DNA from 2 places in the Bacillus sp. NMTD17 genome. Region 2 is predicted to be linked to the other one. Evidence: a T-box and tRNA genes for the amino acid it is inferred to sense, from the RefSeq annotation. Region 2 holds a T-box; the other holds one or more tRNA genes.
What was found. A T-box is a leader RNA that pairs with one kind of tRNA and senses whether it is charged. The one in region 2 lies ahead of C6347_RS15065 (valine--tRNA ligase), so its partner is inferred to be a tRNA-Val.
Positions count from the first base shown of each region.

Region 1: it has a tRNA-Val gene. The T-box ahead of C6347_RS15065 (valine--tRNA ligase) is inferred to sense a tRNA for this amino acid. The anticodon was not compared.

Region 1 is NZ_PVRH01000004.1:3,515-18,677, reverse strand. It holds gene glmS (glutamine--fructose-6-phosphate transaminase (isomerizing)) at 1-194, opposite strand, end outside; gene glmM (phosphoglucosamine mutase) at 763-2,109, opposite strand; gene C6347_RS12510 (CdaR family protein) at 2,135-3,544, opposite strand; gene cdaA (diadenylate cyclase CdaA) at 3,537-4,358, opposite strand; gene rsiW (anti-sigma-W factor RsiW) at 4,576-5,202, opposite strand; gene sigW (RNA polymerase sigma factor SigW) at 5,217-5,780, opposite strand; gene rocF (arginase) at 5,964-6,875, opposite strand; tRNA gene C6347_RS12485 (tRNA-Gln) at 7,012-7,083, opposite strand; tRNA gene C6347_RS12480 (tRNA-Tyr) at 7,088-7,172, opposite strand; tRNA gene C6347_RS12475 (tRNA-Thr) at 7,201-7,273, opposite strand; tRNA gene C6347_RS12470 (tRNA-Val) at 7,277-7,352, opposite strand; tRNA gene C6347_RS12465 (tRNA-Glu) at 7,359-7,433, opposite strand; gene murQ (N-acetylmuramic acid 6-phosphate etherase) at 7,654-8,565, shown strand; gene C6347_RS12455 (MurR/RpiR family transcriptional regulator) at 8,580-9,449, shown strand; gene C6347_RS12450 (PTS transporter subunit EIIC) at 9,446-10,819, shown strand; gene pbp4b (penicillin binding protein PBP4B) at 10,839-12,194, shown strand; gene C6347_RS12440 (glycoside hydrolase family 3 protein) at 12,208-14,127, shown strand; gene C6347_RS12435 (exo-beta-N-acetylmuramidase NamZ family protein) at 14,139-15,163, shown strand, end outside.
Region 2 is NZ_PVRH01000005.1:161,270-176,432, reverse strand. It holds gene mreD (rod shape-determining protein MreD) at 1-456, opposite strand, end outside; gene mreC (rod shape-determining protein MreC) at 453-1,352, opposite strand; gene C6347_RS15095 (rod shape-determining protein) at 1,380-2,399, opposite strand; gene radC (RadC family protein) at 2,490-3,164, opposite strand; gene C6347_RS15085 (Maf family protein) at 3,213-3,782, opposite strand; gene C6347_RS15080 (SPOR domain-containing protein) at 3,960-4,979, opposite strand; gene C6347_RS15075 (prepilin peptidase) at 5,148-5,867, opposite strand; gene C6347_RS15070 (bifunctional folylpolyglutamate synthase/dihydrofolate synthase) at 6,015-7,313, opposite strand; gene C6347_RS15065 (valine--tRNA ligase) at 7,385-10,027, opposite strand; T-box leader at 10,087-10,316, opposite strand; gene C6347_RS15060 (hypothetical protein) at 10,485-10,673, shown strand; gene ysxE (spore coat protein YsxE) at 10,720-11,751, opposite strand; gene C6347_RS15050 (LysM peptidoglycan-binding domain-containing protein) at 11,789-13,252, opposite strand; gene hemL (glutamate-1-semialdehyde 2,1-aminomutase) at 13,386-14,678, opposite strand; gene hemB (porphobilinogen synthase) at 14,706-15,163, opposite strand, start outside.

The DNA of each region.
Region 1 (15,163 bases), on a different contig from region 2:
GAAGATGCTACATTTGCATCAACAACTTCACGAAGCTCAGCGATACGTCCTTTTTCTTTGAACACATGCACGCCTTCTTCGTTTGCCACAGCGATACCTGCTGAGTCATACCCGCGGTACTCTAGCTTCTCTAAACCCTTTAATAAGATTTCCTTCGCATCATTCTGACCAATATAACCTACGATTCCACACATAAATATTCTTCCTCCCGATCATGTGAAAGGGACAAAGAAAGCCTACTAAAATAGAAGGGACATTTCTTCGTCCCTCTCTACATGTTTAATTTGGGAGATCATGTGTATTCCCTTTGTACAAAGAGTCACCTCTTTGCTTTAAAGAAACACTTACGGCTGTGATCTCTTTTTTGATCAGCCGGGAGGCATCCGCCGAAAATTCGATAACCTCCATCCTCGTCAACTAAGCATCTTTCGTCCGATCGCTTAGTTCGGGCGCTATAATTATAAGAGAGTTGCTGAACATCTACCCTGCCTTTCCTGATAGAATAAAAATCCAGTAACACAAGGATGATTGTACTATAAGGTCTGACCTCCGTCAATCACAATTTAGCGGGTGATCCCGCTCAAGAAAGTGAGACCTCCATACACTATATGCGATGAGGCTTGTCATGTTCTACCTTTGATGTGCTCTCCTATGTATGAAGGCAGCAAATTGCCCTCGCTTATAAGATTCGTACAAATCCATCCATTTATGACGTTTATTCGAAAAAAAAGCAAACCGCCGCTGGCGATTTGCTTTCATCTATTACTCGATACCCATTTCCTCTTTCACAACAGCGGTAATTCGAGTCACATATTCATCACACAGCTCTTTTGTTTTCGCCTCTGCCATCACGCGTACAAGCGGCTCTGTTCCAGATGGACGAACAAGAATACGGCCATCACCGTTCATCTCTTTTTCGACCTCTTGAATCACTGCTTTTACTTTTTCATTTTCTTCCACTTTATATTTATCAGACACTTTCACATTCACTAGAAGCTGCGGGAATTTTTCCATTTCAGCTGCAAGCTCTGACAATGTTTTTCCTGTTGCTTTGAGTGTATTGACAAGCATGATCGCAGAAAGCATGCCATCACCTGTCGTATTGTAATCAAGGAAAATCAAATGGCCTGATTGCTCACCGCCGACATTATAGCCATCCTTTTTCATCGCTTCGACCACATAGCGGTCACCAACAGCGGTTTGGATGCTCTTAATGCCTTGTTTCTCCAGCGCTTTATAGAAGCCTAGGTTACTCATGACCGTGGATACGACAGTGTCATCCTTTAATCGGCCTTCGCCCTTCAAATAACGTGCACATATGTACATAATTTGATCGCCGTCTACAATATCACCTTTTTCATCGACAGCAATTAAACGGTCTCCGTCACCATCAAACGCAAGACCAATATCTGCACCCTTCTCCTTCACAAAAGCAGAAAGTGCCTCTGGATGAGTTGAGCCGACACCATCATTGATATTCAATCCGTTTGGTGATGTTCCCATTGTGGACACATCAGCATCTAAATCCGCAAATAAATGTGTCGCTAGAGAAGAGGTTGCACCGTGAGCACAGTCAAGCGCCACGTGAATACCTGTGAAATCCTCGTCCGCTGTCTGCTTCAAGAATTGCAAGTATTTCTGACCACCTTCAAAGTAGTCATTCATCGTTCCAAGATCCGCTCCAACTGGGCGTGGCAATTGATCGACCGGCTGATCCATCAGCTGCTCAATTTCATTCTCCTGTTCATCAGACAGCTTAAAGCCGTCACCGCCGAAGAATTTAATTCCGTTGTCTTGAACTGGGTTGTGAGAAGCAGAAATCATGACACCCGCTTCTGCGTCCATTGCCTTCGTTAAATAAGACACACCAGGTGTTGAGATCACACCTAGACGCATCACTTCAGCGCCAATTGAAAGTAAGCCTGCAACGAGCGCTCCTTCTAGCATATGACCGGATACACGTGTGTCTCGTCCAACGAGTACCTTTGGACGTTCTTTATCCTTCGTGAGCACATAGCCGCCAAATCTCCCAATTTTAAATGCGAGCTCTGGCGTTAATTCGCTATTCGCCACACCCCTTACACCATCAGTTCCAAAGTACTTGCCCATGTTTCAATCGCTCCTTTTTTACCATTCAAGAGGACGCTTCGTCCTCTTTTTTATCTTCTTTGATCTGCTGTCTTTGACTTGATTCTTTCTTTGCTTTATCTTGCGTGGATTCTTCTTTACTCTTCTCATCCTGATCATCGTCATCAGAAGATGGATCCTTGCGATCATTCGTAGACGCTGGCTGATCTTCTGTCTCAGTAGAAGTCAGTTTCACTTTGACCTTTGATCTCGATAATGTCCACGTCACATTTTGAGGACCGTTCACTTGAATTGTGACCTCATGTGTTCCTTCGTTCAAGTCCCCAACATTGATATAGGCTTCAACGTCTGAAGCCTTTAGTTTATCAATCGCACTCTTTGATCCCTTTGCTGTTAACGTGAGTCGTCCAGAAGATGGGCTCACAAAATCAGAGGTGAGATCCTTGCTCAGACCTACGACAGAAATTGGTACATTATCGATCTTTTTTTCTTGCGCTGTTGCAACCTTCACTTTGATCTTGACGGTTTCGGGCGATACCTTTTTCACACCATCTGGCAGGGGAATGTCGGCATCAATCTCCGTATCATCTTTGATCTTGCTTAGGTCCAGCTTGACGCCATCAATAAAATCAAGCGAATCCAGCACTTTTTGAGAGCCGTACACTGTGACCTCACTCGGGCTTGTCTCAATACTTGAGATACTGATCCCATCCGGCAAACTGCCAGTCCGCTCTATTTTAAACGGAACCTTTTTGCTTGGACTTGAGATGGGAACTGTAATATTCACCACAGACGGACTCAATTCGACTGGCAGCTCATTCCCGCTGCTATCATACACAGTGAGCTTCGCTTCCTTTTCAATTTGCTGATCGACATCCTCTAGGTTCACAAATGCTTTAATGACAGAAATTTTGTCGATTACGTCCTTTGAACCAGTGACTGTGACTTTTTTCGGATTCACAATAGGCTGTTCAGGTGAATAGCCATCTTTGATTTTATTTTGATTATAAAATTCAGTTTCAACAGGAAATTCTGCTGTTGTTTTTTCTTGTATCGTCACCGTCGTCACAGATGGGTTGATCGATAGTGTGAGCCCTTTTGATACATCTCTTGCCTTCAGCTCCACTTTATGGGTACCTGTGGATAAATTCTGCATATCTGCATATATTTCGAAGTTCTTTGTTTGTCTTGCTGTTTTCACAGCACTCGTTGACCCTTTAATCGTCACATTGACTGTTTGCGGCACACCAGTAACGACGTACTTCTCGTCATCATAATACGCTTTAACAGGAATGTCGGTTAAGGTTGCTTCATCTGTCGTCGATGTTGGGAAAAAGGATTCACCGATTTTTTTCGGCGTGGGCGCTTGCGCTGAATTGACTGCACCATACAGCAATAAAGCGAAGACCAATGCAAGAAGCTTTACGGCCCAGCGATTATTCAAAATCTTATCCATTTTTCTTGCCCCTCCAATACCATTTGGTCGAGGAAGCATCTTTGCTGTTCTTACTAAATTCAGCAATCAGCATTTCTTCAAGCGCTTCTTCTGTCAATTCTCGGTGGAGATCACCATTTCTTGCGACAGAAATGCCGCCTGTCTCTTCAGAAACGATGACGGTTAAGCTGTCTGTCACTTCACTAATTCCGACTGCCGCCCGGTGACGCGTCCCCAGTTCCTTAGAGATAAAAGGACTTTCTGACAGCGGTAAATAACAAGCCGCAGCTGCAATCTCATCACGCTTCATAATGACAGCACCGTCATGAAGCGGTGTATTTGGAATGAAAATATTAATGAGCAGCTCTGAACTCACCTTTGCATTCAAAGGAATTCCAGTCTCTATGTAATCATTCATCCCAGTATCACGCTCAATTGTCAGCAGCGCGCCGATTCTGCGTTTTGCCATATATTTAATTGCTTTTGTAATTGCCTCGATCGTTTTCTGCTGCTGTTCCTCTATAGGTGTCCCGCTTCTTGAGAAGAAACGGCCGCGCCCAAGCTGCTCAAGCGCTCTCCTTAGCTCTGGCTGAAAAATAATAATGATCGCAAGGAATCCCCACGTAATCGCTTGATCCATCAGCCATTGAAGTGTGTTAAGACCGAGATACGCACTTCCCATCCTGACAAGAACAATGACCACAATTCCCTTTAAAAGCTGAACCGCTTTTGTTCCGCGGATGACCATCATTAATTTATATATCACATACCAAACAACGAGAACATCAACAGCATTACCGAGGTACTGCAAAAAAGGAATATCCCCTAAAGCCATTTCCTCGTCCTCCAGAATTTTCAGTTATTCTTCGTTTGATGCATTTTTAATAAAAAAAGAGACTATGTGTAAATACATAGCGTGGCTATTATACCACATTTTGTTTCAGCAAGGAAAACAGTTGCCATATATGTCTGGCGTGCTAGTTCGCATACATTCTGACCTATAATATAGAAAAAGAGCAGCCCCATAAAGAGACTGCTCTCGACCCGTATGATTACTTTTGCTCCTCTGGTCCAATGACCCGCATCACATTTTGTGCTGTGGATTTCATTTTGTACCAAATCCAATCAAACACTTCATTAATTTCATTAATTTGACCAGTGACTTGTCCGGCAGAAGCAGTCAGCTGTTCCCCATTGACGACGGTGACATTTCCATCAACCTTGCCTTCTACAATCAGCTTGCCATTTTTGACAGTGACATCACCTTTTACGGTTTCCCCTTTAGGTACGGTCACTGTATCATTTACAACGACGAGATTCGACTGTTTTGACACACTGAAATTATGATCGGTATTCCAGCTTGTAAACAGACTGCCTCCCATCAAAATGAGAAAGAGGGCAGCGGCCACCATCAGCGGATGAGCTTTGATCCATCTTTGAACCGACACACGCTTTTTTTCCTTTGGAAGACCTGCCATCACCTTTGCAGTGAAATCAGATGGTGCTTCTATATGAGATGTACTCTGCACAAGCGCGATGGATTTCTCAATTTGTTGAAAATGAGTACGGCACTCCTCACACGATTGCAGATGGCTTTTTAATTCTTTTTCGTCTTGGGGCTCAATGTCCCCGTCTAAATACTGATGCATAAGCAGGACGATTTTTTCCTGACAGCTCATCAAAATCACCTCACTCAAAGGTCTCTCAACTGTTTCCGGAGAGCCTCTCTACCCCTGTGTATTCTCGTTTTCACCGTACCAACGGGTATATTCAGAATCTCGCTAATTTCTTTTAACGAGAGTTCATCAATATACTTTAAAACGATGACCGAACGATATTTATCGGGTAATCTTAGAATTTTTTGCTGAATGGTACTCGATAATTCAAGAGACACCACCTCTTCCTCTGGCAAAATGCCATCAGCAGCAATTTGAGAATACATATTCAATCCTTCTGTTCCTGCCACCTCTGCATCTAAATAATAATCCGGCTTTTTTTTGCGAATACGATCGATGGTCAGGTTGGTTGCAATGCGGTACAGCCACGTAGAAAACTTACGATTCACATCAAAGCTTTCAATATTCACATAGGCACGAATAAACGCCTCCTGTGCAATATCCTCTGCTTCGTGTGCATTCCCAAGCATACGATAGCACAGCTGATAAATTTTGTCTTTATACAGGTCTACGATGTCTGCAAATGCGTTCTGGTCGCCTTTTTTCAATTGCTTAATTCTCTTTTTAATCATTGTGTCCATAGTATATTCAACCTCTGCCTTCACCGGTCTTTATGTATACGAATCTCTTTCCAAAAGGTTTCATTCTCCTCTAAAAAATAGTGTAACAAATTTTTGACAGCGTGTTACGCATATCCACCGGTAAAAACCTTAATATATCCTTAAATTTCTCCAAAACAAAAAAGAACGGGAACAAGTCCCGCTCTACAATAGCTTTTCGCCCATTAACGAACCAATCAACGCAACAGCTGCCTCGGCTGTTTTATTTTTTTCATCTAATACCGGATTCACCTCAACAAATTCAGCTGAAGTCAAAATACCCGCTTCCTCTAAAAGCTCCATGGCAAGATGACTCTCCCGGTAACTAATGCCACCCGCCACAGGAGTTCCTACACCAGGGCACTCCGCTGGATCTAGTCCGTCTAAATCAAGCGACAGGTGGACACCATCTGTTCTTTCCTTTAAATATGAAATGGCTTCCTCCATCACCCTTGTCATCCCTAAACGATCTATTTCATGCATCGTATACACTTTAATGCCTTTCTCTCTAATCAATGCCCGCTCTCCCTCATCTAAGGATCGAGCACCAATTATAACAACATTCTCAGGCTTCAATTTAGGGGAATAACCACCAATGTTCGTTAAATCAGCATGCCCAAGGCCGAGACTGACTGCAAGCGGCATACCATGTATATTTCCAGAAGGAGAGGTTTCCTCTGTATTTAAATCACCGTGTGCATCATACCAAATGGCACCTAAGTTTTCATAATGCTTGGCTACCCCCGCAAGTGTTCCTATCGCAATGCTGTGATCACCGCCTAAAATGAGCGGGAATGAGCCTGATTGCACAATACTGTCAACCTTCTCAGCTAGCAGCTGATTCGCACTAGCATTCTCCGTTAAATTTTTTAGCTTTTCACTTGTATATAAACCTTTCTCATCATCTCTTTGTTCAACCAAAATATCGCCGAGATCCTCCACATCAAATGAAAGCGATTCCAATTTTTCTTTTACGCCTGCACACCGAATCGCACTCGGTCCCATATCGACGCCCCTTCTCATTTGACCCAAATCCATCGGAACTCCGACAATCGTGACCTTCTTTTGATCTCCCATATGTACATCCCCTTTCCGTTCATGCTTATATTTTACTTTCTCGATGCCTTCTGACTCAACTCAACAATATTTTGAATAGTTATACATTCCGTCTGCCAACATAAAAAAAGACACCTTTTTGAAAAAGGTGTCTTAACTGGGCTAGCTGGATTCGAACCAACGCATGACGGAGTCAAAGTCCGTTGCCTTACCGCTTGGCTATAGCCCAAAAATGGTGGAGGGGGGCGGATTCGAACCGCCGAACCCGGAGGGAGCGGATTTACAGTCCGCCGCGTTTAGCCACTTCGCTACCCCTCCACATATGGAATTGATAAAGAAAAAACAGTGCCGGCAAGAGGACTTGAACCCCCAACCTACTGATTACAAGTCAGTTGCTCTACCAGTTGAGCTACACCGGCATATGGTGGAGGATGACGGGCTCGAACCGCCGACCCTCTGCTTGTAAGGCAGATGCTCTCCCAGCTGAGCTAATCCTCCACATCATGGTGACCCGTACGGGATTCGAACCCGTGTTACCGCCGTGAAAGGGCGGTGTCTTAACCGCTTGACCAACGGGCCAGTTTGTCAAGTTTGCTGTTTCCGTGAAGCTGACAAAAGTTATTATATACAGGTTGTCCCCCTTTTGTAAAGGGGATTTTTATTTTTTTTATTTTCTAATTATTTACCTCCAGTTAGCACAACGTTTCGAGTGAAATATAATTTCAATATTTAAATATAATGTTGAAATTTCATATCACACTGAATATACTGAAAATGAAGAAATAAGGAGGAATGTCGCATGCAGCCATCTCAATTGCGTTCTTTGACAACAGAATCAAGAAACCCTAACACAATGGGAATATCACAAGCAGATCCGCTCGAAATACTCCAGCTGATCAATGAAGAAGATATGAAGGTCGCTCAAGCAGTGAACCGTGTCCTACCACATGTCAAAACAGCAAGTGACTTCGCCTATGAATCCATTTCAAATGGGGGTAGACTCGTTTATTTAGGAGCCGGGACAAGCGGCAGACTTGGCGTGATGGATGCTGTTGAATGTCCCCCTACCTATAGCGTCTCACCTGATGTGATTGTCGGTATCATGGCAGGCGGCGACTCTGCTTTTTCACATGCTGCCGAAGATGTGGAAGACAGTGAAGAAGCCGGCAAACAGGATTTAGTACACATTCACCTGACATCAAAAGATACGGTCGTCGGTATCGCCGCCAGCGGCAGGACACCCTACATCATCGGCGCTTTAAACTACGCTAAATCCATCGGCGCAAAAACAGTAGCCCTCAGCTGCAATGAACAAGCAGAAATTAGCGAGCTGGCAGACTGCGCCATTGAAGTCATTGTAGGACCAGAAGCCATCACTGGGTCAACACGAATGAAAGCCGCATCCGCTCATAAAATGATTTTAAATATGCTTTCCACCTCTGTCATGATCAGACAAGGTAAAGTATATGAAAACCTGATGGTTGATGTAAAAGTCAGCAATCATAAATTAAAAGAACGCGCCATCACCATCATTCAACATGTGACAAACGCTTCCTATGAACAAGCCGTGAAGACTCTTGAAGCAGCAGACTTAGAAGTCAAAACCGCCATCGTCATGCTCCAAACAAACACAGACAAAAAAACAGCCAAGGATTTACTCAACAAAGCGAATGGCCATATCGACAAAGCCATCTCTCATCATCAATCCTAAAGGAGGCAGAGCTCATGTCAGCAGGTGGACTCACCCTACTACACACAATGAAAGCAAAGCTCCCCCAATCTGAAAAAATCATTGCAGACTATATCCTTGCCCATCCTGACAAAGTCATTAAAAGCACAGTACACGAGATCAGTCAGGCAGCCGGAGCAAGCAGCTCTGCTGTCATCCGCCTTTGTAAATCTCTCGGGCTAGATGGCTATCACGATTTAAAAATGCGAATCGCTGGAGACTTGATGCACGACGATAAACAAGGCTATCGTGATATCGAACAAGATGAACCGCTTCAATCCATTATTCAAAAAACAGCAGGAAACTCGATTCAATCGATTAAGGACACCGCTTCTATTTTAAATGCAGAAGCATTAGAAAAAGCTGTTCAATTACTGCTGCATGCAAACCAAATCCATTTTATCGGCGTCGGTGCATCTGGCATCGTCGCAGCGGATGCCCAGCAGAAATTTCTCAGAATCAATTATGCAGCGACTGCCTTCACTGACATGCACATCGCATCAACGGTCATCGCAAATGCAGGAAAGAATGACATCGTGTTCGGTATATCCTTTTCAGGAGAAACGTTAGACATCATTCAAGCCCTTCAGCTCGCAAAAGACAATCAAGTGAAAATCATTGCCTTAACGCATCCTGGTCAAACAAGCGTTTCTGCCTTAAGTGATGTTCACCTATCGACGTCCGGTTCCAATGAAGCACCTTTTCGCAGTGCAGCCACTTCCTCTAGAATGGCACAGCTCTACTTAATTGATGTCTTGTTCCTCAGCTTAGCTTCCCGTCAATATGAAGAGACAGCGCAATATATTGACAAGACAAGACATGCCATCCGCTCCATGAAACGAAAATCAAAGGGGGATTCAACATGAGTCATCAAAAGAAATATCAGCAGTTGGCGAAAGACATTCTTTCTCTCTGTGGTGGTTCTGAAAACATCTCTTCCCATACACATTGTATGACGCGTCTCCGAATTACACCGATTGACAATGAACAAGTTCACATCACAGCAATTAAAGAACTCGATGGCGTCATTGGTGTCGTTGAGGCAGAAACGCTTCAAATCATTTTAGGTACAGGTGTTGTCAACCAAGTATCAAGTGCGTTTGAACAGCTGCTAAATGCCTCTGGCTCTTATGATTTAAACAATGAAGCACAAAAAAACAAGCAAGCCATTTCACAAAAGAACCGCACACCGTTCAAGCTGTTCTTACGACGGATTGCCAGCATCTTTATTCCTATCATTCCGGCACTCGTTGCATCAGGTCTTATTACAGGGATTACGAAAGCAATCGTGCAAGCAGGCTGGCTCGATGAAAAGTCTCAAGCAGCGATCATTTTAACCGTTATTGGTTCAGGCTTGTTCGCATATCTCGGTATTTTAGTCGGATCAAATGCCGCAAAGGAGTTTGGAGGCTCTCCTGCATTAGGCGCATTAGCTGGTATCCTCATTATTAACCCAGCCTCCGCAGACATTATGTTATTTGGCACAAATATTCTACCAGGCAGAGGCGGGCTCATCGGTGTTCTTCTAGCCGCCATCTTTATGGCACTTGTGGAAACCCGAATTAGACGCTTCGTCCCGCAATCACTTGATATCATCGTCACACCAACCATCACACTACTCATTACAGGCATTTTTACGTACGTTGTCTTCATGCCAGTCGGCGGATTTATATCGGATGCCATCACCTCAGGATTAACTTATCTATTAAATATGGGCGGAATCTTCGCTGGATTTGTTCTTGGTGCGACCTTCCTTCCACTTGTTGTGACAGGACTTCACCAAGGACTGACACCAATTCATATGGAACTCATTAATTCCATTGGAGATGACCCGCTTTTGCCAATTCTCGCTATGGGCGGTGCAGGACAGGTAGGTGCGGCATTCGCCATTTATATGAAAACAAAAAAGAAAAAACTCAAAAGAGCCATCGCAGGTGGACTTCCTTCAGGGATGCTCGGCATTGGTGAACCACTCATTTTCGGTGTTACACTCCCGCTGGGACGACCATTTCTCACTGCTTGTCTTGGCGCTGGAATCGGCGGCGCATTTCAAGCCTACTTCCAAATTGCAACGAAGGCGATTGGTGTATCAGGTCTCCCATTAACCTTTATTGTTCACACACATCAAATGCTTCTTTACTTAATCGGACTCTTTATTGCATATGTCGCTGGATTTATTTTCACATACTTATTTGGTTTTCATGATGATATGGCTGTTGAATTTGAGGAAAAATAAGCAATAGGAGGTCTAACTCTTGAAGAAATACTTTCTCTTAATAACAAGTCTGCTCATGCTCCTTGGATTACCCGTACAAACATTTGCAACTAGCTCCCATCCTGTATCGTCTTTGTCTAAAACAGCACCTGAAGAATATCCCGTCTTAAAAAAGGCAAAACGACCGGAACAAGCAGGTTTTTCTTCCAGGCAGCTTAGGAAGGTTGATCACATGATTCAAAACGACATCAAAGCAGGATTTCCAGGAGGCGCACTCATCATTATCAAAGACGGAAAAATCGTCCATCAAAAAGCCTATGGCTACAGGCAAAAATACGAAGGCACAACTGAACTCAAATCATATAAGAAAATGAAAAAGAATACACTGTTCGACTTAGCATCCAACACCAAAATGTATGCGACGAACTATGCCCTGCAAAAGCTCGTCTACGAGAAAAAACTGGATGTGAACGAAAAAATACAAGCCATCCTGCCAGATTTTAAAGATGAACCAGATGCAAAGGTAACCGGCAAAGATCAGCTCCGTGTAAAAGATCTTCTGACCCATTCTGCCGGGCTCCCTTCCAGTGTCTTATTTTATAGCAAAGAAGCCGCCGGCTCTTTTTTCTCTCAAGATAGAAAGACAACGATGAAATGGCTGCCGAAGGTGCCGCTGCAATACAAACCAGGCACCCAGCACATTTATAGTGACATTGATTACATGCTGTTAGGCATGATCATTGAGAAAAAAACAGGTATGCCTCTTGATCAATATGTAGAGTCGACGATCTATCGGCCGCTAGGTCTCAAACATACAATGTTCAATCCACTGCAAAAAGGATTTAAACCGAAGCATTTTGCAGCAACCGAACGTTTAGGTAATTCGCGAGATGGTGTCATTGATTTTGAAAACATTCGCAGGTACACCCTGCTAGGCGAAGTCCACGATGAGAAAGCATATTACTCAATGGCAGGTATCTCTGGTCATGCCGGACTTTTCTCTAACATGTCAGATATGGGCGTGCTGCTCCAGCTCATGCTGAACAAAGGAGGCTATGGAAAAAAAACCATCTTTGATCAAGCTTCTATCGATCTCTTTACAGCCTCTTCTGATACAAACCCAACTTACGGGCTAGGCTGGCGTAAAAACGGTCATACTGACATGGAATGGATGTTTGGAAAATATGCAAGTAACGAAGCCTATGGACATACTGGCTGGACCGGAACCATGACATTGATTGATCCAAAACATAATCTAGGTATCGTCTTGCTGACAAATAAGAAACATTCGCCTGTCGTTTCACCTGAAACCAACCCAAATCAATTTGAAGGTGACCTTTTCCCAACTGGTACTTATGGAAGCATCATGACCGCAATCTACGAATCTTTTAAGTAAAAGGAGGAATTCGATGTTAAAAGCTCTTTTCCCCGCTACTCTGGTTTTGGCCCTGCTAACCTCTTCCATTCCAACGGAAAAGGTTAGCTCTGCCCCTCTTCCAACCGCAAAACAAATGGTGCAAGACATGTCCCTGGATGAAAAGATAGGTCAAATGCTCATGCCAGACTTTCGCAATTGGCAAACAAAAGATGAATCTGCACCTACAGGCTTAACAAAGATGAATAAAGAAGTGTCCCATCTTGTTGAAAAATATCATCTAGGCGGTGTCATCTTATTTGCGGAGAATGTCGTTGATACGAAACAAACCGTCAAACTCACCCATGAATTTCAAAAAGCATCACCAAAGATTCCATTACTCATTTCAATTGATCAAGAAGGTGGAATCGTCACAAGATTACAAAAGGGAACACATTTCCCAGGAAATATGTCGATTGGTGCCTCTAGAAGTAAGAAAAATGCATACGACACAGGAAAAATCATCGGTAAAGAATTAAACGCACTAGGGATCAATACAAACTTCTCTCCTGTGCTTGATGTGAATAATAACCCAAACAACCCCGTCATTGGTGTCCGTTCCTTTAGCTCTGATCCTGCTCTTGTCACTAGGCTTGGCCTTCAAACCATGAAAGGACTTCAAAAGGAAAAAACTATTTCGACACTCAAGCATTTCCCGGGACATGGTGATACAGCTGTCGATAGTCACTACGGCTTGCCGCTCGTAGAACATGACCTAGATCGTCTTAAAAAAGTGGAGCTGTATCCGTTTCAACAAGCCATCAACGCTGGTGCGGATATGGTCATGACCGCTCATGTTCAATTCCCTGCCATTGACCACACAACGTACAAAAGCAAAAAAGATGGCGAGGACATTATGGTTCCAGCAACCTTATCGAAAAAAGTCATCACACACTTATTAAAAGAAGAGATGGGCTTTCAAGGTGTTGTGGTAACAGACGCCCTAAATATGAAAGCGATTGCAGATAACTTTGGGCAGGAAGAAGCCGTGGTGATGGCTATTAAGGCAGGTGTCGACATCGCCCTTATGCCAGCACCAGTCACCTCTCTAAAAACAGAAAAAAACCTAGAGAATGTGTTCAATGCTGTAAAACAGGCGGTTGTAAAGAAAGAAATTCCGATGTCTCAAATCAACCAATCTGTCGAAAAAATTCTTCAATTGAAAATCAAACGCGGCATCATTTCTTCCAAGAAACCCATCACCCTTGAGAAAAAAATCAAAAAAGCCACTCAAGTCGTTGGGAAAAAGTCGCACCGGAAAGCAGAACAAAAAATGGCACGTGAAGGGATCACCCTGCTTAAAAACAACGAAAAGACCTTACCATTCAAGCCTAAAAAGAATAACAAGATCTTGGTCATGGCACCTTACGAAGATCAGACAAAAGCCATGTCTGTCACAATTGACTCTCTGATCAAACAAAAAAAGATCAAGCCTGTACGTATCCAATCATATGCGTTTGCGGATAAGACCTTCACTAAAGAAACAGCCAAACTAATACAAGATGCTGACTATGTGATTACCGGCTCTTACGTTGTCCAAAATGACCCAGCTGTGAATGATGGTGTGATTGATGACAATGTACAGGACCCGAAAAAATGGGCTACTGCCTTCCCTCGTGCTGTTATGAAAGAAGCAGCAGCACAAAACAAAAAAATGGTCATCATGAGTCTAAGAAATCCTTACGATGCGGCAAATTTTGAGGAGGCTGATGCCTTACTAGCCGTTTACGGTTTTAAAGGCTACTCAAACGGGCAATTCAATCAGCCAAATATTCCTGCTGGATTAGAAGTGATATTTGGCGCTGCATCACCTAAGGGCAAATTGCCTGTGGATATCCCATCTGTCACTCATCCAAATCAAACCCTGTATCCATTCGGCTATGGACTCAACTTGAAAGGGAAACAGATCAAATAGGAGGGATTCTCTTGAAAAAAACAGCAAGCTTGATACTCGCAAGCATTCTCATTATGAGCACATTGACCGCCGCCTCCCCCGCAAACCAAGAACGAACAGATACAAAAGGAAAAAAAGCAGCGGTCAAAACAGGGATCGAAACACTACTCTCAGGCAACCTTGCATGGTTAAAAGGGAAAAGGGTCGGCCTCATTACGAACCCAACTGGTATTGATGCAAATATGAAAAGCAGTGTCGATCTCCTATTTGAGCATCCAAGTATCAAGCTTACTGCTCTATATGGACCAGAACATGGTGTGCGCGGCGATGCACAAGCAGGAGAAGGCGTCGAATCCTATACTGATGAAAAAACAGGTCTCCCTGTTTACTCTCTCTATGGAAAAACAAGAAAACCCACGCCTGACATGCTCAAAAATGTAGATGTCTTGCTGTTTGATATCCAAGATGTTGGTGCTCGTTATTACACCTATATTTACACGATGGCTTATGCGATGGAGGCCGCTAAAGAAAACAACATTCCCTTTGTTGTCCTAGACCGTCCAAACCCCATTGGCGGACTAAAAGTAGAAGGCCCTGTCTTAGAACCTGAGCACGCTTCATTTGTAGGGCTCTATCCAATACCATTAAGACATGGAATGACCACTGGTGAACTAGCAAAATTCTTTAACAAAGAGTTTCATATCAATGCTGATGTCACAGTCATCAAAATGAAAAATTGGAAGCGTTCCATGACGTTTGATGACACGAAGCTGCCGTTCGTCCTTCCTTCACCTAACATGCCGACAGTGGATAGTACCTTTGTATATCCCGCCACAGGATTAATTGAAGGAACAAATGTCTCTGAAGGCAGAGGAACAACAAAACCGTTCGAGCTCATTGGCGCTCCATATATCAATAGCAGCGAACTAGCAGATCATTTAAATCAGTTAAAACTAAAGGGTGTACAATTTAGACCAGTATCATTCACCCCCACTTTTTCTAAACATGCAGGTAAGCTATCACACGGTGTGCAGCTATACGTCACAGACAGCTCTTC
Region 2 (15,163 bases):
GAGAGACGCAGCAGTATTTAAAAGAATCGTTGGAATAAAGCGTTCGATGACATACGTATTAAACGGCATAATCCCTGGTTGAATTGTCGCTTGAACACCGTATACATAAAACTCCATCACGGAAACAGCAATAATCGACAGAAAGACGACCACTAACATATTCGTTTGCAGAACTTTAAAGGCTTTCGCTAGCAAATAGCAGAGCGCTCCAAAGCCAAACATATGAACACCAAGTATGCCTGTATACGAAATATCATATAAAAGTCCAAAGATAAAACCGAAAATCACACCATATTTTTGATTCACAAAAGCAGTCATAAATACAAGTGCGAGTAAGATGAAATGAGGAGCTAAAATTTGATTGTCTGAAACAAATGGGAGCTTCACTAGATCGACAAAAATACTGTCAAATACGAAGATAAACAACATGACGAAAGCAAGAAGGACACGTCTCACGAGCCTTCCTCCTTCGTCAATTCAGATGCATCTGCCGTACTTGAGCTGCGATTCACCACAATCACGCGGTCTAAATTGTTGAGTTCGGCCGCTGGTTCTACATAAATAATTTTTGTCAGGCCGTAATGATCTGGTTCGATTTCACTCACCTTACCAATCGTCAAGCCTTGCGGGAATACGCCCCCTGCTCCAGATGTTTCAACAAGATCTCCTTTTTTGACATCTCCATCTGCATCAGATTTCAGAATATTCATTGTCAGCATTTTTTTCTTACTGTCATAACCATTAATAATTCCGTTGAGTTCTTCTTTGCCCTTTTTCGCAAAAATTTTCGTTGAAATTCTATTATTTTGGTCCGTAGAGCTTAGCAACCTTACAGTTGAAGTAAAATTGTTGAGCTTATCACTTTCAATTTTCCCAATTAACGCACCACTCTCATTTGTGACCGCCATATCTTTGTCAACGCCTTGTTTTTTCCCTTTATCAATCATCACAAAGCTATCCCAAAGGGACGGGTTTCTCGCGATAACCGTTGATAGAATTGGCGTATAATCACGAATAGAGTTCACATATCCGAGCTGCTTGCGAAGCTTTTTGTTCTCATCTTCTAGTTCTTGAAGTTTCGCCTCATATTGAGTTTGTCCATCAAGTTTTTTTCGGAGACGCTCGTTTTCATCATATGTGTTCTTTAAATCTTGTACGTTCCCATAAATACCGGCAATAAATTGTGATGGTTTATGAAAGACACCTTGAAAAAAGCCTGTCGTATCCCCCACTAATTTTTCCGGCCATGAAGCACCTCTGCCGCTTTTCACTGAAAAACCAATCATGGCCACCAGTACGATGACACAGACAAGGAGCAACATTAATCTTTTATTCATAAAAAACTGCGGCATGTCTTACACCTCTTTATTTACGCCCGATTATCGATTATCTTTAGATTTTCCTTTGAACAAATGAATATGCTCTAGTGCTTTTCCTGTTCCGATCGCCACACAGTCAAGCGGGTCTTCAGCAATAATGACTGGCATCTTCGTTTCATCACTAATGACTTTGTCAAGATTACGAAGCAATGCACCGCCGCCAGTTAAAACGATTCCACGGTCCATAATATCTGCTGCCAGCTCAGGCGGGGTTTTTTCAAGTGTCATTTTCACCGCATCGACAATTGTTTCCACCGTATCGCGAAGCGCTTTTGCAATCTCATCTGCCGTAATAGAGATCGTTTTTGGCAGACCTGTTAAAAGGTCACGGCCGCGAATATCCATCTCATCATGTACATCAGGCTGCGCAGAACCGATTTCCATTTTAATGGCTTCTGACGTACGATCACCGATCATCAGGTTATACGTTTTACGGATGTAGCTGCTGATCGCATCATCCATTTCATCTCCTGCCACGCGGATCGACTGTGAAGTCACAATGCCGCCAAGAGAAATAATGGCTACCTCTGTTGTACCGCCGCCAATGTCCACAACCATACTTCCTGTTGGCTCCCATACAGGCAGGTTAGCACCGATCGCCGCAGCAAATGGTTCTTCAATAGGGTATGCGTCACGTGCTCCAGCTTGTCTTGTCGCATCAATGACTGCACGCTCTTCTACAGCTGTAATACCAGATGGTACACATACCATCACGTAAGGTTTACGAGCAAAAAGCCCTTTGCCTTTTAATGCTTGATTAATGTAATATTTCATCATTGTTGCTGTCGTCTCGTAATCTGCAATGACTCCGTCTTTCATCGGGCGTAGTGCCACAACATTACCAGGTGTACGGCCAATCATGTTTCTAGCGTCATTTCCGACCGCCACTATAGACTTCGTATCAGTTTCCAAAGCTACGACCGAAGGTTCTCTTACAACAATGCCTTTTCCTTTAATAAAAACAAGCGTATTCGCTGTTCCAAGATCTATTCCAAGGTCTTTTGTACCAATTCCAAACATATGTATGTATCTTCCTTTCTTAAACCAAAATTCCCTTTAGGGAAAAACTCATAAACTCTATTATATCGTAAAACATTGAAAAAAAAAGTGTTACAAATACCCTTTTTCCTTCAAACTCACAAATTTTTGATCACCTATGACAAGATGATCAAGCAGCTGTATTCCAATCAGCTTTCCACATTCAAAAAGTCGCTGTGTAACTTCAATATCTTCCCTGCTGGGCGTCGGATCTCCAGATGGATGGTTGTGCACACATATAAATGAAGCCGCCGAACGTTTAAAGGCCTCTTTGAAAATTTCACGCGGGTGAACGATCGATGAATTCAAGCTTCCAATAAACACGGTATGTTTATGAAGAACTTGATTTTTGGTATTGAGATAAAGACAAACGAAATTTTCCTGTGTCAAAAATCTCATATCTTCCATCACAAAGTTCGCTCCGTCTTCTGGTGTGCGGATCACATAGCGGTTATCCGTCGTTTGATGGTGTAATCTAGTGCCGAGTTCTAAAGCAGCTAAAAGAGAAATCGCCTTCGCCTTTCCAACTCCTCGGATCTTCGACATTTCTTCAATTGAGGCTTCTTTTACAGAGCGAAGACCGCCAAATGTTTGCAGAAGTCTTGCGGAAATTTGGAGAACTGATTCTTTTTTTGTGCCTGTTCTTAGAAGGATCGCAACAAGTTCATGATTTGACAAACTGCTGGGCCCGTATTTGATAAATCGTTCTCTCGGTTTTTCATCATGAGGGAAATGCTTTAGCAGCATAGGGAAATCGTTCAGGATGACCACTCCTTTTAGAATTCCTTCCTGTCTTCAAAAAGGGGTGATTCCAAAGGTTTCAAGCACTCTGACTGTTTTCGCAATAGGTAGACCTACAACGGAAAAATAATCACCATCTATTTTTTGAACAAACAGTGCGCCTTTCCCTTGAATGCCATAGCTTCCCGCTTTATCAAGGGGCTCGCCCGTATTGATATAGCGATCTATTTCATTTTGAGTCAGCGTCCAAAATGTCACTTCTGTCTGTTCATAAAATGTTTCTTTTCTATTCTCTGACTGAACCGTGACACCCGTCAAGACTTGATGTGTCTTTCCTGATAATAATTGAAGCATGAAAGCCGCTTCTTTCTTATCTTTTGGTTTCCCAAGACATTTGCCGTCAATTGCAACAATTGTATCTGCACCAATGATCACAGCTTTAGGATTTAATCTTTGAATATCATTTGCTTTTTGTTCTGCCAACCATTGGACGTTCTCAGCAGGAGAAAGGTTTCGATTTATTTCTTCTTTTAAATGACTTGCTTGAATGTCATAAGAAAACCCTGCTAGATCAAGCAATTCTTTTCTTCTAGGTGATTGAGATGCGAGAATCAATTGGTTCATGTTTGTTCATCCTTTCAGGGTTTAGCCTAAGAAGTAAGATACCCATTCATCCTAGCAAATGTACATCTTACCGACAATCTACGAAAATTCATTTTTCATGTACCTTCATCATTATGTTGGATGTAAAAGAAAAAAACTAGTCATTTTTTGACTAGTTTCGTTTCTAAAAAAATGATTTTACGTATTTAATTGATCAAGCAGTGCCTGCTGAGATTTCCAGCCGTTTTCAGCAGTTGGGTCATTTAATAGCTGCACAGCTTTTAGCAAACTGCTTTTAGCCGATGCGTCCGCTGTTTTGGCACTTTCAAGCTCAGAAACCAGCTGCGTGACTTCCTTTTGATCCACTTCATCGCCGGCAATCACTTTAGAGGATAATACAGATGCCTTTTCTATTAAACTAGTCAGCTCATCCGGTACTTGAAATGAGAGCTCCTTTCCTCCCCACGCCTCAAAGTGCTGATCGATCAGCTTCTTCCCTACAGCGCTTGTCATTCCCTGCTCTGTCGCAAGCCCAGCAATGACATAATATCCATCATCCATTGAGACCTTTTTCCCTGCATACCCTGCATCTTTTAAACTGCCAACTAAGTCATCTGCTCCTTTTTCAGAAGAAAATTTCCCAGCCTGTACAACAAAGGTTGATAAACTGCCAGAGGCACTTTTTTCATCGTTGTTCTCTTTTGAGTCATCCGTAGTACCTGCTTTCGGCGCATCCCCGCCGGCTTTCATCGATGATTGATTTCCAGATCCAGATGCCGAGACACTGATATCTCCTCCTGATGGACTTGGTGTACCATCTTGACTTAAACTAAGCGCAAACACCCCAAGGCCTGTCCCAAGAACCACCGCAAACACAATCGTTGTCATCACTCTCTTGAAGGGGCCGCGGTTTTTACCAAACTTCTGATCAAAGGAGCCTTTTTTCTTTTGATAAGGCGTGACGACCTTTGGATCAGAATGATAAATATGATCAGCTGCATCATCCCACTGGAAATCTTCTTCTTTCGGTTTAGACGAATCTTCCTGAGAAGCCGCTGTCTCCTGTTCCGACTGCCTCTTTTCCTCCCAATTCGAAAACGTCACTTGATCTTCCTGCTTTTTTGGCGGCTGATGATCATCTTCATGCAGCATTTCTTCCTTGCCATTAATATTGACCTTGAGCCCTTGTTTTTTTGCCTGCCTCTTTTTCACTGTCATTCCCCGCTTTCTGACATGTTTGTAAGAAAGACCTTTCTGTCCAATGAATCAGCGCGAATTTAACCCGTCCTTCTTTCTGTTTCACACTTTAACATAGCAGTAAAAAAAAAGAACAAGACTTTTGTCGGCAGGGCAAAAAAGTGTTCGCCAATTTTTTCACCCCTTCGACTAGCCAAATAGAAACAAGACAGGAGCACCAAAGAGATACAGCCAAAAAGAAAAAGCGATCGCAGGAACAAAGGGGAATGGCTCGTCTAATTGAAAGGAAAAGACCTTCGCATAGACCATTCCAGCGATACATGAGAGAAAAAGCATGAGAAGGAACGGCTTGAATCCAAAGCAAAACGCAAGCAAACTGAACAGCTTCATATCAGCTCCGCCCATGCTATTTGGCTTAAAATAATCTAGACTAGAAAACAAAAGAATGCAAAAAATCAGAGAAGCCGCTCCTTCCCACCAAATAAGGAGCGGTTCCAGCGTGCGGTATATGACGAAAAGAGGGAAAAAGAAGAGAAACAGCTCGTTCGGCACCCTCATATAGAGAAGATCACTCACGACAGCAATCACGAATAAACTACAAAGAATCACAAGGAAAAGACCTTCAAACGAAAAACCAGCGATCCTATAAACGAACAAAAAAAGACCGCCTGTCAGCAGCTCAACCGTTGGATATAGCCAAGACAACCGAGTGCCGCAATGTTTACAAGACCCCCTCCATACAACATAAGAAACGAGCGGGATCATCTCATGCAGGGAAAGCGGCTGTTTACAGACTGTGCAGTGAGAGCGAGGGAAGAGAATAGACCGCTTCACTGGCAGCCTTTCGCCAACGAGATGAAAGAACGACCCCATCGTGATGCCTGCAAGAAACAGAAAAATCTCAATCATACATGGTGCTCCTTCCGGGAATAAGATAGACCGGATTTTACCATGACCCTATCCACTAAAGCATCTAGTGAAAATATGATTTTCCCCCTTTTCTACATATAAAAAGAAAAAGACGCAGGAGGCATCAAAGCCATTTGCGTCTTTTCGTTACCCGATCATACGATTTCGTATATCTGAAATAAAATAAAGAGAACCTGTCACAAGGAGCACCGCTAAAGGATCATCACTCTTTTTCTGAATCCATTCAAGCACTGCACGAGGGTCATCACCATATGATTTTGCCTCTAACTGACTGCACGCATAAAGTTTTTCAGCTGATTCCGCTCTTGGAAAGTCAAACGAAACAAAATGAATAGATGAACTAACAGCTTCAAGCTTTTGAATCATTTGCTTGTACGGCTTATCCTTTAAAGCACTAAAACAAACATGCACTTGTTTACCAGAAAAATGAGCTTGTACCGTTTCAATTAAACGGTCGATTCCCTCTTCATTATGAGCGCCGTCTAAATAAACTGCTGGATGGTCTTTGACTTTTTCAAATCTTCCAGCCCAAACTGCATTCCGAATACCTTCATATACCTGTTCTTCTGTCACACTAATATAGCCTTCTTGCTCCAGCCATTCAATGAGTAGAACGGCAAGAGAAGCATTTTGCCGTTGATGCGTTCCAATTAATCCTGTTTCAAGCTGCGGATACTGCCTTTTTGATGTGTGTAACGTAAACCGTTCGCCTGTTTCTGTTGGCTGCTGCTCACCGAAGGTACAAGTATGCTGTAATGAGATGCATTCCGCATTCTTTTCTTTTGCGATGTTTTGAATGACCCCAAGTGCTTCCGGTTGATGAACAGCAGTGATCATCGGAATATTCTCTTTGATAATGCCCGCTTTTTCAGATACAATCTGTTCAAGTTTGTCACCTAAAATTGCCATATGATCATGACCAATTGACGTAATCGCTGTTAAAATAGGTACGGCAACATTTGTTGAATCAAGTCTTCCGCCAAGCCCTGTCTCTAATAGGACAAAGTCTACTTGGTGCACATCGGCAAAATAAGCAAATGCACATGCGGTAATGATTTCAAATTCTGTTGCTGCGCCAAGCTCGGTTTGATCTAATTCATCAACAAAAGGCTTGATCTTATTCACCAAACTCAGCCATTCTTCATCCTGTATAGGCGCTCCGTTCACGCTGATTCGTTCATTGAACGTTAAAATAAACGGGGAGGTGAAGGTTCCGACCGAATAGCCTGCAGCCTGTAAAACGGAACGAGTAAACGCAATGGTTGAACCTTTTCCATTTGTCCCTGCAACATGCACCGCTTTTATGCGTTGTTCCGGATGGCCTAGTCTGTTCATCAGCCACTTCATTCTTTCAAGACCCGGTTTTACACCAAAGGCCAGTCTACTGTGAATCCACTCAATGGCTTCATGATAGGTTGTAAACAATGTCATCTCTCATTTCATACGAAATTTTCAAAAAAGACGACTCCATTTTGTTAGGAGCCGTCTTTTCAACTTTATGCTTTCAGCTCTTCAATCCGCTTTTGAACAGCTTCGCGTTTTGCGACATAATCACGTTCTTTCGCACGCTCTTCTTCTACGACACTTTCAGGCGCTTTTTTCATAAAGCCTTCGTTGCCAAGCTTTTTCTGGACGCGTTCTACTTCTTTTGTCAGCTTATCAAACTCTTTTTGCAGACGAGCAATTTCCTCATCTAAGTTAATTAAGCCTTCAAGCGGCAGAATGAGCTCTGCTCCAGAAATAACAGCCGTCATCGCTTTATCACTAGCTGGGACATCTGTGCCAATTTCAAGAACACTTGGGTTCGTGAAGCGCTCAATATATGAACGATTCTTCTCTAAACGTTCTTGTACATCAGATGTGGATGCTTTGATGTAAAGTTCGACTTGTTTGCTCATTGGTGTGTTTACTTCACTGCGAATGTTACGAACAGAGCGAATGAGTTCAACAAGCAGTTTCATGTCAGCAGAAGCTTGATCATTTGAAAGCTCCGGCTTCACCTCAGGCCAAGCTGCTACAGTAATGGACTCACCTTCATGCGGAAGATGCTGCCAGATTTCTTCTGTTAAGAACGGCATAAACGGATGAAGAAGTCTCATCGTTTGATCTAATACGTACGCAAGGATCGAACGAGTCGTTTTTTTCGCTGCTTCATCTTCACCATAAAGTGGAAGCTTCGCCATCTCAATGTACCAATCACAGAAATCATCCCAAATGAAGTTGTATAAATGTCTGCCCACTTCACCGAATTCATACTTGTCAGCTAGCTGTGTGACACTTTCAATCGTTTCATTTAAGCGGGTTAAAATCCATTGGTCAGCGACTGATTTTTCTCCAGTCAAATCAAGTTCATCATACGTTAAGCCATCCATGTTCATTAAAGCAAAACGCGATGCGTTCCAAATTTTGTTCGCAAAGTTCCAAGTGGATTCAACCTTTTCAAAGCTAAAGCGAAGATCCTGACCTGGTGAGCTTCCAGTCGCTAAGAAATATCTTAATGAATCTGCACCGTATTGATCAATGACCTCCATTGGATCAATTCCGTTGCCGAGCGACTTACTCATTTTACGTCCTTGTTCGTCGCGGATCAGTCCATGAATCAGAACGTCTTTGAACGGTTTTTCTCCTGTGAATTCAAGACCCTGGAAGATCATGCGAGAGACCCAGAAGAAAATGATGTCATAGCCTGTAACAAGCAGGTTTGTTGGATAGTAGCGCTTGAAGTCTTCACTGTCTGCATCTGGCCAGCCCATTGTAGAGAAAGGCCAAAGCGCTGAACTAAACCATGTATCAAGCACATCGTTATCCTGTTCCCAGTTCTCCAGATCTTCTGGCGCTTCCAGTCCAACATATACTTCTTTCGTTTCTTTATGATACCAAGCCGGAATGCGGTGTCCCCACCATAGCTGACGAGAAATACACCAGTCACGGATATTTTCCATCCAGTGTAAATACGTCTTTTCAAAGCGGTCTGGAACAAATTGAACTTGGTCGTCCCCATTTTGAAGGTTGATGGCTTCGTCTGCCAGCGGCTGCATTTTTACAAACCATTGAGTAGATAAATAAGGCTCAACGACAGCTCCGCTTCGCTCACTATGACCAACTGAATGCATGTGGTCCTCAATTTTGAACAAAATACCCTCTTCTTGTAAATCTTTCACAAGCTGTTTACGGCATTCGAAGCGGTCCATTCCTTTGTATTGCAGTGCATTTGCATTCATTGTGCCATCTTCATTCATGACAAGAATACGCTCTAGCTCATGGCGGTTTCCAAGCTCAAAGTCATTCGGGTCATGGGCAGGTGTAATTTTCACAGCTCCTGAACCAAACTCCATATCGACATAGTCATCACCAACGATTGGAATCTCTCGGCCTGTAATTGGTAAGACCACTGTTTTTCCAATCAAATGCTGATAGCGTTCGTCATCAGGGTGCACGGCAACGGCTGTATCCCCAAGCATGGTTTCAGGTCTTGTCGTCGCAATTTCAATTGAACCCGTGCCATCTGAAAGCGGGTATCTCAAGTGATAAAACGCACCTTGAACATCTTTATAAATGACTTCAATATCAGAAAGTGCCGTTTTCGTCGCTGGATCCCAGTTAATGATGTACTCTCCGCGATAGATAAGTCCTTTTTCATACAATTGGACAAACACTTGGCGTACCGCTTTATTCAGACCTTCATCTAATGTAAAACGTTCACGTGAATAATCAAGACCAAGTCCCATTTTCGCCCACTGGCTGCGAATAAAGTCCGCATATTCTTCTTTCCATTTCCACGTTTCTTCCACAAATTTCTCCCGGCCAAGGTCATAACGGCTCACGCCTTCTTCGCGAAGCTTTGCCTCTACCTTTGCTTGGGTCGCAATACCGGCATGGTCCATTCCTGGAAGCCATAGAACATCATAGCCCTGCATCCGTTTCATACGCGTCACAATATCTTGAAGTGTAGAATCCCATGCATGCCCAAGGTGCAGTTTTCCCGTCACGTTTGGTGGAGGAATGACGACTGTATATGGATCTTTCGTTTTGTCATTTTGTGCTTCGAAGAATTTCCCTTCAAGCCAGTACGTATAGCGGTCTTTTTCAATCGCATTTGGATCGTACTTTGTTGGCATTTCTTGATTATTTGTTCCCATTTGTGTAACCTCCACATTTTTTCGGCTGATGAAACATAAAAAAAGCCTTTCCATCCTTATAAAAGGACGAAAAAGCTTTTTCGCGGTACCACCTTTTTTCATGGAACACATAGACGTGTCCCATACACTCTAAAGGATAACGGGGTTCTCCCGAATTTCTCTACTTGTTCATTCAAGAAATTAAGCTCACAGGCGACCTTCCAAACAAGTACATCCTAGGAAACCTTTCAGCTCATGGTCTCCCTCTCTTTAGGGTCTTGCTCGTACTCTTCCTGATCCACGCTTACGATATATCACGTTCATCAGCACATACTCATCTTTTATTTATATTACTAAATGCCTTTTGTTTTCGTCAATCATCTTTTCCGCTTTTCTTCTTCTTTATACAAATTGGGCAGGCACCCTTTGCCCTATTACCCATATGATAATAACAAAATGAAGAAGGAGGGCGTTTGCTTTGAAGAAGATCAATCCTTACACACTTCCCCCCTGGCTGAGACAAATTCGGGCAGTGGCCTCCCAAGTCGTTCTCCCGATTGCGATATTTCAAGGGTTTCGTACGATCATTTTCCCCACGACATTTGACGTCCTCATCCTAGGTATTTTGATTTTTCTCGCCTGCGCCTTTCACCTTGATTGGTTTTAAACTCTCGCGCTTATGTACCGGCCAATATGAACACAAAACAACCTCGTCATTCCGCTGATGACGAGGCACTTTGTTCTTCTTCAAGCCGTCTAGCCTGCTCAATCTCATGAATCTTCATGACGATCGGCTCTGAATTTTTCATCTGCCAATACGCTCTTAACAGCCGCTGACAGCTCTCCATTTCATCCTGCCCGCCTGCTTCATAGGCTTTTACTGTATCAAACAGACCTTGCGGATAAGCAAGGTAACTAAGAAACAAATGCAGCTCTTCCTCCCGAAGAGGATTTCCTTTTTGGTACGTATAAAACAAGGAAGTGCATTCAGGACAAGACGTAGGATAGGTTTTGAATGTCCGAAAGTAAAAGGTTAGAAGGTCATAAATGGGGGCGGCTTTTTTAGACCGCTCAAAATTGGTGAAATGTCCTGTGCCCACATCATTATACAAAAAGTGATGAATCGACAGCTGCCCATGATTTAACACAACACGTGTTGTCTCTTGATCTTTCATTTCTTCATGCCAATCTTCTAATCGTTCAAGCGCAAATTCGCTGGCAGACATCGCCTCTGAAAAATACATCGCAGCAGCCAGCTCAAATGGTGACATATACCAAGTCTGCTCTGCCCGCTCTATGAATCGTTCATACATGTCTTTCTCTGTTTCCCATTTGGTCTTGATTTGTGTGTAGTGCGCTTCTATCTCTTGCTCTGTGATATCCATCATCACTTCAGTCCGCTTATGAAGTCTTGCAATCTCTTGAAATAAATATTCATGTTTATCGTCCTGCTCTTCTCTCTTTTCATTCGTCAGCCACGGCATGAGATAGTATGCGTACTGGCTTTCTCGATGACTTGAGAAAAAAGAACCGCTCTTCGTCCGATAAATCGGCACAAAAGAGCGATAGCCCTTTGATTCTAGTTCAAGCATTTGCTCTGTAAACTGCATATGTCGACTGGCTTTTACTCGCTTTAGGGCAAATATGCCCTGCTTTGTATATACTTTGACAACAGCAGGACTGACAGGTTCAATGTATTCCGCCTCAAGCCCGTATTCGTATAGGATAGATTGGATTTCATCCACGTTCACTCACCACATTTTCTCGGTCGGTCATCGCTTGTTATGCATTGCTTTTTTGATATTCAGGAATATAAAGAATCTGCCCTTCTTCAAGCTCCGCATCAACCGATAATGAGTTTGTGCGAAGGAGCTGCTGCACATTCAACTGATATCGCTCACAAATAAGATCGACCGTATCTTCTTGCTGAACTATACATATTTTCATGCGAGAAAAATCTTCCTCCTCCTGCTTAGCAAATAGCTTTGTTAAATAAAGAGAGTTCTCACTGCCAGACGTTTCTCTCTCGTCATATTCAGGCTCCTCTTCTTCTTGAGCTGACTCATATACTTTTGGTGCTTCTCGTTCATATAACCGTCCGAGCTGGTTCGTATCATCCTGTTCCTGTTCCTCTTGCTCCTCTTCTACGTGGTAAGTGGGTGATTCAAATATTGGATACGGCTGAACCGTTTCTTCCAGCTCTTCGGCTGCTTCCGGATCTTTTCTCACTTCCACCTCAAAGAACGTATCTTCCCGCTTCTCTTCTTCTAAGAGCTTAGGCGGTTCAAAAAATGGTGGTTCTTGCACCTGAGCTTCAGGTAAGGAGCGATAACCAAGCGCCACTTCTTCTTGGCTCTCCGTTTCCTCCAGTTCTTCCGATTCTTCCGGTTCTTCGGTTTCTCCCTCTTCTTCCCTACTCACCAGCTCTATCTCAATTTCTTCTTCCTGTTCTTCTTGCTGTTCTTCTTGCTCGGCGCGTGTGTCATGCTGTAATACAGCCTGTTCCTCATATTCTTGGCTCTCCGTTTCCTCCAGTTCTTCCGATTCTTCCAGTTCTTCGGTTTCTCCCTCTTCTTCCCTACTCACCAGCTCTATCTCAATTTCTTCTTCCCGTTCTTCTTCCTGTTCTTCTTGCTCGGCGCGTGTATCATGCTGTAATACAGCCTGTTCCTCATAGACCTCACGTTCATTGCCTTGCAGCTCTTCTTGTTCCTCATGCTCTGGCTGCAGCTGATAATTGTAGGTCACATCGCCATATTCTTCTTCAGGACGATGGACAAATTCATACGGCTCCTCTACCTCTACAGGCGCTTGAGGCATTTTCTCGTCTAATAGACCCTCAATCGCCAGATCAGCTTGAATGGTGAGCAAACGATTTTCTGTCAGCTGGTAATCAAACGCATCAATAAACACAAACACATCATTTAAATGACTGATTTTATTCTTAGGGATGGTGATATCAACCGGGAATTGATGCAGAAGCTCCGCCGTTCCGTCTTCTCTTACCTTCACCTCATCAGCTTCCCTGTATGATGCATAGGAACTCAATTCACCCAATAGCTCCTCTTGATTTATGTTGTATTCTCCTGTTAGCTCGAGTGAACCTCTAATCGAAACATAATCATTCACTTCTTGAACGAGAATGTCAGGATCGAGAGAAATTGACAGCAGCTCACTGACTTCCTGTCCGCTTTTGAAATAAATGGATTCTTCTACCGAAAACTGTAATCGATTGTTTTGAGACAAGTCGGTGTCCTCCTTTCATCTAATCCTTCAAAATAAAATTAGATGTCAATACAGATGTATGTGAGAGGCAGTGAAAATATGATTGGTTTTCAGCAACACAAAAAAGCCGATATGTCCCCATACCGGCTTTCGTTTATCGACGCAGTTTTTGAAATACCTTTTCCACTGTCTCAATCGTATATTCGATGTCTTCATCTGTATGAGCTGTTGACAGGAACAGTCCTTCGAATTGAGAAGGAGGAAGGAAGATGCCGCGATCCGCCATTTCCTTGTAAAATTCAGCGAATAAAGCGAGATCAGCGGTTTTTGCTTTGTCATAATTGACCACTTCTTCATTTGTAAAGAAGAATCCAATCATCGAACCCGCACGGTTAAACGTTAATGGAATTCCGTGTACTTTCGCCGCTTTTGAAATGCCTTCTTCCAGCCGGTCTCCTTTTCGTCTAAACTCTTCATAAGACTCAGGTGTCAGCTGTTTTAAGGTTTCTAAGCCTGCTGTCATCGCAAGAGGGTTACCAGATAACGTTCCTGCTTGATAAATTGGACCGCTTGGTGCAATTTGTCTCATGATATCCGCTCTTCCGCCATAAGCACCGACCGGGAGACCGCCTCCGATCACTTTACCAAGGCACGTCAGATCAGGTGTGATGCCAAAATAGCCTTGCGCGCAGTGATAATCCACACGGAAGCCAGTCATGACCTCATCAAAAATGAGTAAAGCTCCGTATTGCTCCGTGATGTCTCTCAGCCCTTGTAAGAAACCTTCTTGCGGAGGAACAACCCCCATATTTCCTGCAACCGGCTCGACAATGACACCTGCAATATCGTCTCCAAACTCCTGAAAAGCAACTTGAATGCTCTCTAAATCATTGTACGGCACTGTGATCGTGTTGCTTGCAGTCCCTTCAGGTACACCTGGGCTATCTGGAAGCCCTAGCGTTGCGACACCTGAACCCGCTTTAATGAGCAAAGAATCGCCGTGGCCATGATAGCAGCCTTCAAATTTCACAATTTTATTTCTGCCTGTAAAGCCGCGAGCTAGACGAAGTGCACTCATGGTCGCCTCTGTACCAGAGCTGACCATACGAATGACTTCAATGGAAGGAACTCGCTCTGATACAAGCTTAGCTAATTCATTTTCAACTAACGTGGAAGCACCAAAGCTTGTCCCCTGTTCCGCAACTCGTTGAATACTTTCAACCACACGGTCATTCGTATGCCCTAAAATTAGCGGTCCCCATGATAAGACATAATCGATGTATTCATTTCCATCAATATCATATATCTTGGCGCCTTTGCCTCGTTCCATAAAAATCGGGTCTGTGTTAACTGATTTAAATGCACGCACAGGGCTGTTGACACCACCAGGCATTAAATGCTGCGCTTCTTCAAATGCTTGCTTTGATTTTTCATAGCTACGTCCCATTTCAACGTCCTCCTGTCTATCCGTTCTTTATTCTGAGAGCCATTTGGCTGCATCTTTTGCATGATACGTAATGATGAGCTCTGCTCCTGCACGTTTCATGCTTGTCAGCATTTCAAGAACAAGCTCTTTTTCAGAAATCCAGCCATTTTGAGCAGCGGCTTTGACCATTGCATATTCTCCGCTCACATTGTAAGCAACAACAGGGAGTGTAAATTCATTTTTGACATCACGCATAATATCTAAATAAGAAAGGGATGGTTTGACAATGAGGAAATCAGCCCCCTCTTCTACATCAGACTGCGCTTCTCTGAGTGCCTCTAAACGGTTTGCAGGGTCCATTTGGTATGTTTTACGATCTCCAAACTGCGGTGTGCTATGCGCCGCGTCACGAAACGGGCCGTAAAAAGCACTTGCATATTTCACAGCATATGACATGACAGGTACATGAATAAAGCCAGCTTCATCAAGTGCCTCACGAATGGCCA